Regions from separate parts of the Brucella pseudogrignonensis genome, predicted to be linked through region 1. Evidence: predicted binding sites of a transcription regulator. Region 1 holds the regulator's gene; each other region holds the start of a gene.

Region 1 (3,169 bases):
CCTTCGGGGCGCTTTTTCATTCTGCGATCAGCTCAATTTCAGAGCGGCGATTGCGGACGATCCTGAGCGAGAAGCATCGCACCAATTGCATCAACATGCTTCTTGTCAGCGGTATATGCCAAGGATGCATTCTGCTCCGCTGGTGCGGTTTCATCAAATGTTGGCTGATAGCTTGCAACTTGCGTCAGAACTGGCTTTTCAGCGGGCGTCACAGGCAAGGTCGCCAGACGATCACCGCGCGCCTGTGGACCAACGCCACCGTTCTGCTGCGTCTCTGCCGTTTTTGCTGCCTCAGCCAGAGCAACCTGAACCGTTGGCTGTGCTTCCGGAACAGTCCCATCCTGCTGTGTGGTTACGTTGTAAAACGGCCCTTCCGGCATGGATGGCGATTGTGGTGTTGATACATAAGCGAGATTGTAAGGCGTCTGCGGAACCGGGTTCTGCAATTCGCCATCACGTCCACGCTTTTCATAAAAAGAATTTCCACCTGCAACCAGCACATAGTGCATATTGTTGTAAGGGAATTTGAGCCCTGCCGTATGGAAGAACATCGAGTTCTTCAAAGATGGATGACGCTTGCCTTTAAGAACTGCATCGGCAGCTGCTTGTACATCTGGCAAAGCTTTGGAATTCATCTTGCGGGTGAGAACGCCCGGCGCAAACTGGTTTTTCTGACCAACAACGCCGCAAATCGTATCAGGATAGCTGCCCGATGCGAGACGGTTCATCACAACTGTGCCGACGGCCATCAAGCCATCTGGACTCGACCGATTGGATTCGAAAAACATAGCACGCTCAAGGCATTCTCTGTCTCTGGCCGTGTATGTGAACGTCTTAACGCCATTGACCGTTTTGACATGGCTCGTTGCAACCGTCTTTTCGGTCTTGGCCTTGTTTGTACCGCCAGTCGTCGTGCAGCCCGTCACCAGAAAAGGTGCTACGATCAGACCAAGAATAACCGGCAGTTTCCATTTACGAGCGCGCATCAACGGCTCAATCTCTTAATTAGGCGCATCATTACGACCCTTAACTGATCCAGTCTGTTTTCACTTTTAGAGCGCCTTCAAGGCGCTGCAAAATCAGGCTGGCGTTCAAGCCAAATCGAACGAAAATTAAAATTCAAACGTTCTGCTAATCTTCTTAGAGTGCAAGGATTAAGAATTTTTCGGCAAAAACAAGGCAAAAAATCATATTTCAAATTGAAGCTGATATTGAAACCGAAAGACTCAAGAGCTCAAAACTGAAAACAATAATCAGCGCTAAGCCATTCTAAATTATTAACAAATCATTAACGCAACCATTCAAATCTTATAAGCTATTGATTACACGCGATTCAATTGCGGTGCAGCTTGCACCATAGAGCTGCCTTAATTCGTGGATGCTGTAAAATCCTGCTAAGTCATAGAAATCGGCGCTGAAAAAACCTCAACGTGCGCCTCTCACGCGCTTAACGTCCTGTGTGAGTCAAATCTTTGAAATGAACTGTAACATCGTGTGATACGGTCCATTATGGAACGAATTATCATCGACAACACGAATCGGAACGGATCATTTCCTAACAAAAATGGCCCGTTTCCTTTCAGGTAACGAGCCATACAAAATCTATTCGATAAACCTGAAGATCAGCCGAACGAATAGCCAGCGCCGCGCACCGTGCGGATCGGATCAAGCGTGCGGCCAATATTGATCGCTTTACGCAGACGTCCGACATGCACATCGACCGTGCGATCATCGACATAAATATCCGGACCCCAGACACCATCCAACAGCTGACTGCGCGAGAAAACGCGGCCCGGGGACATCATGAAATATTCTAGCAAGCGAAACTCTGTCGGCCCTAAGCGGATTTCTTTTTCCTTGCGATAAACGCGGTGCTGCTGACGATCGAGAACTAGCTCTCCGACTTTGAGCACATGCGACAAAACACTTGGATTGGCGCGGCGCAGCATGGCTTTAACACGCGCGAGCAATTCCGGGGTCGAGAACGGTTTGACCACATAATCATCGGCACCAACGCTCAAGCCGCGAACACGTTCGCTTTCTTCGCCGCGTGCAGTCAGCATGATCACCGGAAGACGCTCGGTTTCTGGCCACTGACGCAGACGTCGGCACAATTCGATGCCTGATACACCCGGCAACATCCAGTCGAGGATAAGAAGATCCGGCACGTTTTCGCGCAGCGCAATTTCGGCTTCGTCGCCGCGCAAGATCGTATCGACGTGGTAGCCCTCGGCTTCGAGATTATAGCGCAACAAAACGCTCAGCGCTTCTTCGTCTTCAACCACAGCAATCTTGGGTGCCTGTGACATGCAATGTTTCCTATTGAGTTAAGCGTGGCGACACATACAACTCCCCCGTTCAGCCGCGTGCCGCCGCGTTTTCTTACATATGCAAATGGCTCGCTGCATGCTTACAGCAAGCCATGTTTTCAGGATTTACGCGCCTCGTCCACGACAATACCGTGGCTCAGGTCTTCTTTCGGGCGTTCCGCAGGCATCTGCAGGCCGGTCACGATGTAATAGACCGTTTCTGCGATGTTGGTTGCGTGATCGCCAATACGCTCAATGTTCTTCGCGCAGAACAGAAGATGCGTGCAGGCCGAAATATTGCGCGGATCTTCCATCATATAAGTGAGCAGCTCGCGGAACAGCGAGGTGTACATCGCGTCAATTTCATCATCCCGATCACGAACAACATTGATCTGCTGGACGGAGCGCGTTGCATAGGCATCGAGCACATCTTTCAACTGTGTCAGAGCCAGCTCAGCAAGTGTTTCAAGCCCTCGATAAAGCTTGCCCGGCTGGCGCGATTCCGAAACAGCCGCAACGCGCTTGGCAATGTTCTTACCAAGATCTCCCACGCGCTCCAAATCAGCAGAGATGCGGATCGAGCCGATGATTTCTCGCAGATCAACAGCCATTGGCTGGCGCTTGGCAATGATCATGACGGCCTTATCGTCAATCTCGCGCTCGCTTGCATCAAGAATGAGATCGTCGGAAATAACGCGCTGTGCCAGTGCGTTATCGGCATTGACAATGGCTGCAACCGACTGTTCGACCATGCGTTCCGCATGACCGCCCATTTCGGCGATCTTGTGGGTCAGGAACTGGAGTTCTTCGTCGTATGCGCTAACAGTATGCTGGGACGCCATAATAGACCTCTCGATTAA
Region 2 (3,169 bases), 1.3 Mb from region 1:
AGCGGTGGAAGAAAAGTGCCGCTTCATCAAAATCCGAACGCGTGGACGTGGAGGGGGTCTTTTTATTCGTCATGATCGCATCACTTTCCGGTTCATGCTTGCAATAGGGGAGTTGCGCTGATGGGAACTAGCACCCTTTGAGCCAACGTCGCTTTTATCTCAACTTTTCAAAACAATGTAGGCCTGATTCTGAAAAGCAGTTATTACGCTAAGGCTTTAAAATCAAATCAACAGCTTGTTTGAGCGCCATGTGCATGACATGTGGGGTCGGCATTTAACCATATTCTGGTTTACATTTTAAATCTCATTTAAACGGCCTGATAATTTTTTATAAGAAGTGCAAATCGTTTCCATTGTATTTTTAATTCACCAATAAGACGCGTCGTGTTTATTATAATCAATTAATATTGCTAACGATATTTATCGGTTTCGGTCAATTATTATTGAAATATAATAGCTATTTTAAAGGGGATTATTGTCATGAAGAATTCAATTCCAAATATATTCGTTTCTCAAACATCTATTTCCGATGTTAATTTTGTCGAAGGTACATTCACTTTACGCGGTGTGCCTATCAAAGAATTGTGCATTGATACAAGATTGGAAAGCGTAATTGAGCTGTTGTGGAAAGACTTGTTTCCAAATTTTCCTACAGGCTCTGACCTGCAGTCAGCATTAGGCCAGGCGCGCGAGCAGATTTTTCTTTATACTGAAGATATAGATGACGAATTGTTTGATATGAAACCTGTCGACGCTGTTCGTACTTTAATGACTAAAATTCCCGATGTGACGGACTTGACTACGGCGCTTCATTTGATTGCGGCACCAGCTGTTTTTGCACCCGCATTCATACGTATGAAGCGGGGCAGGCATTCCGTTCGTCCGGATGCATCAATGCCCCACAGCGTTGATATTTTACGTATGATGAATCTCTCGTTGCCAAGTGATCAGGAAGTTTCTGCGCTCGATACGTATCTGATATCCTGCGTAGACCATGGTTTGACACCCCCGACATTAGCGGCGCGACTAGCGGCTTCAGTCAATGCTGGAATGACATCATCGATTCTGGCAGCCCTGTCGGTATTTAGCGGATCGTCGCATGATAGTAAGTCGGACGGGATTCTGGATATTCTCGACGCGTTTCAATCCAATCAGACATCTAGGAGCAACGTCGACTTCGCGGTATCGGAGAGGCGGAACGTTTGGGTGAAAAATAATGATCCCAGGACAGAAATCATTAAAGACGCACTTTTAAACGTCGAAAATAGTGGATCTTCGCGATTTCAGAGTAGATTGTCATTAGTTGAACAGCTCTTTGCTAATCAAAATCATAAAGAATTGTCAAATACTGTTGGAGCAGGGGAAACGACAGAGTTGAAGGTTTATTCCGCATTGCTGCTTGAGCAACTTGGCTTTGCTCGAGAAGTTTTTAGTTGTGTGCTCTCCATGGGGCGATCCATTGGCTGGATTGCGCATTCTCGCGAACAGGTGAATAAACCTTGGCTTATCCGCCCGCAGTTAGAATACATCAGACCATAAATTTAAGCTTTAAATTGTCACTATTTGAGTTCGAAAGTTCTCTCGACTTTTAAGGCTGCGCCCTGCATTTGCAGCCGTCATATCCCTGTGACGTGAATCGGTTTTTCTTCGTTCAAATTCAGGTTGCCAGATGGAGGGACAACCACATGAGCGAAGATCAGATTGAACCAAAAAAATTTCGCACTTTGTTTATTTCAGACGTGCATCTCGGATCGAAAGCAGCTCAGGCTGAATTGCTTTTAGATTTTCTGCGTGTTCACGAAGCAGATACCATTTATTTGGTTGGTGATATTGTTGATGGCTGGCGTCTGCGACGCAATTGGCACTGGCCGCAGGAACATAACGATGTTGTTCAGAAACTTTTGCGCAAGAGTCGCAAAGGCACGTCAATTATTTACATCGCCGGCAATCATGATGAGTTTCTGAGAAATTTTCAGGGAACGCATTTCGGCGGCATTGAGGTCATGAATCGCGCGATTCATGAAACCGCGGATGGCCGCAAATTTTTGGTTATCCATGGCGACCAGTTTGATGTCGTCGTGCGTAATGCGCGTTTTATCGCCTATCTCGGTGATTGGGCCTATGACACGGCAATCTGGATTAATACTGTTATGAGCCGGGTGCGCGCAAAGTTCGGATTGCGTTATTGGTCATTTTCCGCATGGGCAAAGTTTCGCGTTAAGAAGGCCGTTAACTTCATCGGAAATTTTGAAGACGTCGTTTCAGAAGAAGCGCAGCGCATTGGCGTCGACGGTGTTATTTGCGGTCACATCCATCATGCAACAATCAGCAGAATGAATGGTGTTGAATATATCAACACGGGCGATTGGGTTGAAAGCTGCACTGCTGTCGTTGAACATTTTGATGGTCGTATGGAGTTGTTGGAATGGACCGACCGTCTCGGTCAGCGATCGTCGCTTCTTTCCGCTCACGATGGCAATAAGGTGATTAGGTTGCCGCACGTAGCTCGCAAAACTGCGAACGGCAGCAAATGAAGAAGCTGGTGATCGTTTCGGATGCTTGGCACCCACAGGTAAATGGCGTTGTGAGAACACTGACCAAATGCTGTGAACTGATGGCCGAGCGCGGTTACGAAGTTATCGTTATCTCACCGCAGGACTATCGCTCCTTCCCATGCCCGACCTATCCTGAAATCCGGTTGGCAATGACAACACCATCGGCGCTTCGGCAAAAATTGGTCGGCTTGCAACCCGATTATGTGCATATCGCAACCGAAGGTCCGCTTGGAATTATGGCGCGGCGTGCATGTATCAAAATGGGCTGGAGCTTTACCACCAGCTTTCATACCCGCTTTGCAGAATATGTCAGGGAGCGGTTTCCAATTCCGCTGAGCTGGACCTATTCGTTTTTGCGTAAATTCCATAATGCCGCATCACATACGCTTGTCCCAACACAGTCTATTCTCACCGACTTGCATTCGCGTGGGTTTACGGGGCTCGAATTGTGGACGCGGGGCGTGGACCGTCATCTGTTTCATTCGCGAAACGATGTAACGAAAGATTTGCCGCACCCCGTATTCATCTGTGTGGGTCGCGTGGCAACAGAAAAAAACCTGCCGGCATTCCTTGACCTCGACTTGCCCGGGACCAAGCTTATCGTCGGAGACGGA
Region 3 (3,169 bases), on a different contig from region 1:
CGACTATGCCGGTTTTATCGATCGTATCTAGCAAGAAATAACTTTTATAGCCCGGATGCGAGCCGCCATGACCAATGACCCGCTTCCCGTCAATATCATCCCAGCGCAGACCTAAACCGTAACCTGTCGGACGACCGTCACTTAGAAAATGCTCCGCTGAGAGTGTCGAGAGCAATCCGTTCGATGCGCCGTCACCGGCCAAAAGGGCTTGCAGCCATTTTGTGAGCGCCATACCGCTACCCGCCACGCTACCCGATGCGGAAAGATGTAAACCCGCGCTGCTTTGCTGCCATTTACCATTGGCTTTAAAGTACCCAGGGACAAGACCTTTGACGGGATCAGCCCACTCATCTGGAGCTTCCATACAGATATTAAGGGGCTGATTTATTCCAGAGCGCACATAGTCTTTTAACAAGACACCTCTGCGCTCGAATGCCGATTCAACCAGTCGATACCCGGTATTGGAATATGATAATTCCGTGCCTGCGGGAAAATTAAGCCGCTCTAAACTGGCAAGAAACTCCATCAGGCTTGCTGCATTCGTATGAGAATATACGGATAGTCCCAATAGCGTCAGGCACTCACGCGCATCCGGTAAGCCGCCCGTCATATCCAATGCACGGGCGACGGTCACATCAGCGAGTGGCATCTGCAACTCTGGAATGTGCTCACCAAGGCGATCATCAAGGGCAATCAAGTCGGAATGGCGCAACAGCATCGTGCAAAAAATATGCTTGGTGATGGACGCATATCGGATAACAGTATTTGCCGTGAAAGGAATACCTGTCGAAAGGCTCTCAAGCCCTCCGGCATAAGCAAATTTCACCCCATCAAGATCAAAGCCAATGATGACCCCGCCCGGCTCATCCTTACACCATGTTCTGGAATAATGCTTGGCAGACAACGAGGCTGCATTCCAGTCGGCATGGGGGGGCATAAAATCTCCATCAGGCATTCTCGGACAATGAACTGTCCGCATGTGAAAACAGTGCTTATTCAAAACTACTTAAAAATGAGCAAAAACTGATTAGCATTTTTGAGGAATATCACTTCATTGGGGGCGAATTTTGGCGCAAGCCCATGGGTTTGCAGATTATTGTTTATTAGCCTTTATAAGGGGCATAAATATTTTTTCGACAATCGTGAAAACTGGAGGCTAACCCCAAAGCCAAGAATACGAGCTTGATGGAAGGCTGATTCAGAACACTATCCACATCTTCTGCACAAAATTATCGTTTCTTTTTCGTTTTTTTTCCTTTCACCCGTTAACATTTTCGGTTTTATTCTATTAAGGGAGAGAAAAGTTGCCCTTTAGCGAATTTGCAGTCATATAAGTGTAATAACCATAATGCAGGTATCGGGACCTTGAGAGTGGAACGAATCCGTTCTTAAAGTTGACGAAACCTCATTTCCGAGGAGGAAATATGCTTACCCGTCTGATCACAACTTCCGCGCTGACTGGCGCGCTTGCCCTAACTCTTGGCTCACAGGCTTTCGCACAGACAGAGCTGAGCTGGTGGCACGGCATGACTGGCGCCAACAACGAAATGATCAATGAGCTTTCGAAAGAGTTCAACGAAAGCCAGAGCGAATACAAGATCGTTCCAGTCTATAAGGGCAGCTACCCTGAAACGTTGAATGCTGGTATTGCCGCGTTCCGTTCCAAGCAGCCACCTGCGATCATACAGGTCTTCGACGCGGGTAGCGGCGTGATGATGGCAGCTGAGGGCGCTGTTGTGCCTGCAGCAGAAGTTCTGGAAAAAGGCGGCTATAAGTTCGACAAGTCACAATATCTGCCGGGCATCGTCGCTTATTACTCCAAGCCAGACGGCACGATGCTGTCGTTCCCTTACAATTCCTCATCGCCAATCCTTTATTATAACAAGGACGCTTTCAAGAAAGCTGGCCTTGATGAAAACAACCCGCCTAAGACATGGCCGGAAGTTTTCGAAGCTGCGAAGAAGATCAAGGCGAGCGGCGCCGCTCCTTGTGGTTTCACGTCAACATGGCTGACATGGATTCAGACTGAAAACTTCTCCGCATGGAACAACGTTTCCTTTGGCACCAATGAAAATGGTCTTGGCGGCACCAACGTTGAACTCAAAATCAATGAGCCACTTTTCGCTGAGCATTTCCAGGCTATTGCTGACCTCGCTAAAGACGGCACCTTCCGTTACGGCGGTCGTACTTCGGAAGCCAAGCAGCTCTTTACGTCTGGCGAGTGCGCAATCCTGACCGAATCGTCGGGTGGTCTTGGTGACATCGTCAAGTCCGGTATGAACTACGGTATCGGCCAGCTACCTTATTACGAAGGTCATGGCCCGCAGAACACCATTCCTGGCGGCGCGAGTCTCTGGGTTTTTGCAGGCCTTAGCGACGACCAGTACAAGGGCATCGCACAGTTCTTCAACTTCCTTTCGCAGACCAACATCCAGAAGAAGCTGCATGAAAAATCAGGCTATCTGCCTGTGACGATGGCTGCTTATGAAGCAACGAAAAACTCGGACTTCTATGAAAAGAACCCGGGCCGTGAAACGCCAATCCTTCAGATGATGGGCAAAGCGCCAACCGAGAATTCAAAGGGCGTTCGCCTCGTCAACCTGCCACAGGTTCGCGATATTCTGAACGAAGAATATGAAGCGATGCTTGGCGGTAAGCAGGATGCAAAAACTGCTCTCGAAAATGCTGTTAAACGTTCAAACGACGCGATAGCAGCCGCACAATAATGTGATGAACGAAAGCGTGCCGCCTAGCCTCAGAGGGTTTGGCGGCATTGCTATCCGCAAGGAAACTCCCCGTGCAAAATGTCACGTTTCCAAACAAAATCTTACCCTATTTGCTGCTGGCTCCGCAGATCATATTGACTGTGATCTTCTTTTTCTGGCCAGCAAGTCAGGCTATTTATCAGTCCTTCATGCGTGAAGACGCTTTTGGGTTAAAATCGACATTTGTTGGATTAGCCAATTTCACCAATGTTCTGTCTGATCCGAACTATCTTCATTCTGTTCAGGTGACGATTGTCTTCAATCTCCTGACCGCATTGGTTGCTATGGGCGCAGCTTTGTTGCTTGCAACCGCTGCCGACAAGGTTATTCGCGGTAAGACCTTCTATCGAACACTTCTGATCTGGCCTTATGCAGTGGCACCCGCTGTCGCTGGTATGCTCTGG
Region 4 (3,169 bases), on a different contig from region 1:
CCGCCCGAACGCTGAACGCGATAATCCTTGCCAGCAACCGCTGGCACGACGATGCCCGCTGTATCCGGTCCTGTCAGCTGCTTACCATCGAGCGTGGTTGGATAGACGGCTTTCACGCGACCATCGAGACCAGCGCGAATGATGTAAGGGCCAAACTCATCACCAATCCAGATCTCGTCATTGAGATACTGAATGCTTTCCGGGTCAAAATCCGCACCCGTCAGGTAACGGCCATCGGTGCCTTCATAAGCGATGCGGAACGGCACTTTCTTGTCGGGGTCGCGCAGAAAAACCGATTCCACGCGCTCAACCTTGCCGGTTTCAAAATCAGGCTTCATGCGGTGGAAGAACAGCAGTGCATCCGGGCTGTTGGCCTTGGTGCCAAAACCGTTGTCGGTGAGTGTGAAAATGGTGCCATCGGCTGAGCGGTTCATCGCGAAACCTGACATGCCCTGTACCGGTTGGCCGATGAAGGGAAGCGAGATGCCGGTGGTGTGGCTGCCATAGGCCTTGCCGACATCGCCCATGACGCTCATTGGTTTGTCATTGCGTGCCTTGCCGGTAAACTTGCCGGAAACCCAGGCGTCGCGGGGTGCATCGGCAGGCGGTGTTATCAGCGTCAGAGCTGGCAGATAGGCGTGACCTGCCAGTTTAGCGGTGAATGTCTCGTCAGCCATGGCGGAAGACGTCATAGCAATCGTGGCAATAGAAGCGAGAAGATAACCAAGGCGCATAAGGGACCCCCTAAATTGCGAAAACAAACGCAATGGTCCTTAAAGGGGCCCTGTGACGGGTGATTATCATCACGATTAAGGTTTGATGACAGCTGCTAAGGAAACTTGAGCACGACGAACTGGGTAAATTGGTAAACAAAAAACGCACCGACCAAAGCGAAAATTTTTTCTCGTGCAAGGATGGGCATGGCGTTGTTCCGAGGGCGTATATCCAATGTGACGATTAACAGTGCTTTCAGCATCATATGTCACCTGCCTGATCAAACAACATAGCCGGCAAAGCAAGTTTTACAAATTAATCGGCGAATTGTTATACCAGTGTCATCTAGCTTTCTTATCTGACCTCCGCACGCATTACACAGTGGGGATTTCTGATATGCGCAAACTGCTTCTAGCTCTCGCCTCAGCAACAATGCTGACAACTGCGGCCGGTGCTGCAACCGTCTATCCGATTGACCGGGCGACAATCCTTGTCAATTCGCCATTCGATTTCAAGGTTGAGTTCGATAAGGTCGTTAAGCCAGAGGACGTGAAAGTTACCGTCAATGGACAGGACTATGAAGCTGTATTTGGCAGCAAAGCCGAGTTTACCGCTGAAGAAAAGGGCGCAGAAGACAAGGTTCTGGGCTCTGCTCTTATTCTGCGCGGACTGAAAATCGGCAAGGCTGGCGATTACAAGGTTGAAGTTTCAGCTGGCGACGAAACCAAGTCTGTCAATTGGGATGTCTATGCGACCGGCAATGAAGCCAAAGCCAAGAACATCATCTTCCTGATCGCTGACGGTCTTTCGGTCGCGCACCGCACCGGCGCGCGCATCATGTCGAAGGGCATGACCGAGGGTAAGGCCAATGGCCGTCTCAACATGGATGACATTCCACCTGTGGCTTTCATCGGCACGTCGTCGACCCATTCGATTGCGACTGACAGTGCCAACACCATGTCGGCTTACATGACGGGCCATAAGTCACGCGTGAATGCACTTGGCGTTTATGCCGACCGTACACCTGACAGCCAGGACGACCCGAAGGTTGAAACCATTGCAGAAGCAATGCGTCGTGAAACCAAGAAGTCCATCGGCATTGTTTCGACATCCGAACTTCAGGATGCGACACCGGCAGCACTGGTCGCACATACGCGCAAGCGTTCCGACAAGGCTGATATTGTCGGCATGATGTATGACGTGAAGCCTGACGTTATTCTTGGCGGCGGTTCTGCTTACTTTCTCGCCAAGGACGTTCCGGGTTCCAAGCGCAAGGACGACAAGGATTATATCCAGTTGTTCAAGGATGCCGGATATGCGCTGGTCACAAGCAAAGATGAGCTTGCAGCATCGGGTGAGTCCAATCAGGACAAGCTGCTCGGTCTTTTCCATACCGGCAACCTCGACGTGACGCTTGATCGTGAGTTCCTCAAGAAAGGCACGGTTGACAAGTTCCCAAACCAGCCGGGTCTGGTGGAAATGACCAAGACTGCTCTCGAAAGGCTGTCCAAGAATCCGGAAGGCTTCTTCCTGATGGTTGAAGGCGCATCGGTTGATAAGATGAGCCATCCGCTTGATTGGGATCGCGCACTGGTCGAAACCATCGAGTTCGACAAGGCTGTTGGCGTTGCCCGCGAATTTGCCGAAAAGAACCCGGACACGATGATTATCGTCACCGGCGATCATACCCATGGCGTTGCCATCATTGGTACAGTCGATGATGAAAAGCCGGGCGATGAAATGCGCGAAAAGGTTGGCACTTACGATGCCGCCGGATTCCCGAATTACGAAGACACCAATGGCGACGGTTATCCGGATCGCATCGATGTTTCGCGTCGTCTGTTCCTCGCCGCCAATAACGGCCCGGATCATTACGAAACCTTCCGCCCAAAGATGGATGGCGCCTTCGTGCCAGCCGTTAAGAACGAGAAGGGCGAATATGTAGCCAATGAGGCTTACAAGGATGTTCCGGGCGCAGTCTTCGTTCAGGGCAACATCCCTAAGGAAGATGACACCGGCGTTCACGCGGTCGATGACGTTGTTCTTCAGGCAACGGGTCCAGGTTCCGAGGGTCTGCGCGGCTATATGGAACAGAGCGATGTTTACCGTGTGCTTGCTGACACCTTCGCGCTCGGCAAGGCCAAGTCTGAGTAATCTTCGTTTGATCAAGGACAGGCGGGTTTTCCGCCTGTCCACTTCTCTTCAGGAGGGCAAGATGCGCACAGGACCGCATTTCAATCGCAGGCAACTCATGCTTGGTGCATTGGCAACTGCGCCTTTGATGTGCATTGCAAACAGGGCACAAGCCGCAGAGCAACTTGGCTTTGACAATCTGTATAAAAGTTTTGGCGTGCTGGGTCTGGAGTTTTCCGATCAGGTCAAAAATGCTTCCGGCCGGCAAGTGGCGATCCGCGGGTTCATGGCACCGCCACTCAAGGCTGAAGCCAACTTCTTC

The links. The regulator PhoB, encoded in region 1, activates phosphate uptake and scavenging genes when phosphate is short. The targets are predictions, from matches to a motif close to TGTCATNNANCTGTCAT.
Region 2: a site for PhoB is predicted at 1,615-1,631, ahead of RI570_RS00500 (UDP-2,3-diacylglucosamine diphosphatase). Genes of this name have one in related genera too.
Region 3: a site for PhoB is predicted at 1,325-1,341, ahead of ugpB (sn-glycerol-3-phosphate ABC transporter substrate-binding protein UgpB). Genes of this name have one in related genera too.
Region 4: a site for PhoB is predicted at 1,054-1,070, ahead of RI570_RS13065 (alkaline phosphatase). Genes of this name have one in related genera too.

What each region holds. Positions count from the first base shown of each region.
Region 1 is NZ_JAVLAT010000001.1:1,377,548-1,380,716, reverse strand. Features, by position in the region: gene RI570_RS06715 (cell wall hydrolase) at 39-989, opposite strand; gene phoB (phosphate regulon transcriptional regulator PhoB) at 1,623-2,309, opposite strand; gene phoU (phosphate signaling complex protein PhoU) at 2,429-3,151, opposite strand.
Region 2 is NZ_JAVLAT010000001.1:90,306-93,474, forward strand. Features, by position in the region: gene RI570_RS00490 (NADP-dependent malic enzyme) at 1-73, opposite strand, end outside; gene RI570_RS00495 (citrate/2-methylcitrate synthase) at 481-1,539, shown strand; gene RI570_RS00500 (UDP-2,3-diacylglucosamine diphosphatase) at 1,686-2,534, shown strand; gene RI570_RS00505 (glycosyltransferase family 1 protein) at 2,531-3,169, shown strand, end outside.
Region 3 is NZ_JAVLAT010000002.1:924,320-927,488, reverse strand. Features, by position in the region: gene RI570_RS15655 (serine hydrolase domain-containing protein) at 1-937, opposite strand, end outside; gene ugpB (sn-glycerol-3-phosphate ABC transporter substrate-binding protein UgpB) at 1,425-2,726, shown strand; gene ugpA (sn-glycerol-3-phosphate ABC transporter permease UgpA) at 2,798-3,169, shown strand, end outside.
Region 4 is NZ_JAVLAT010000002.1:368,677-371,845, forward strand. Features, by position in the region: gene RI570_RS13060 (esterase-like activity of phytase family protein) at 1-734, opposite strand, end outside; gene RI570_RS13065 (alkaline phosphatase) at 1,111-2,868, shown strand; gene RI570_RS13070 (hypothetical protein) at 2,930-3,169, shown strand, end outside.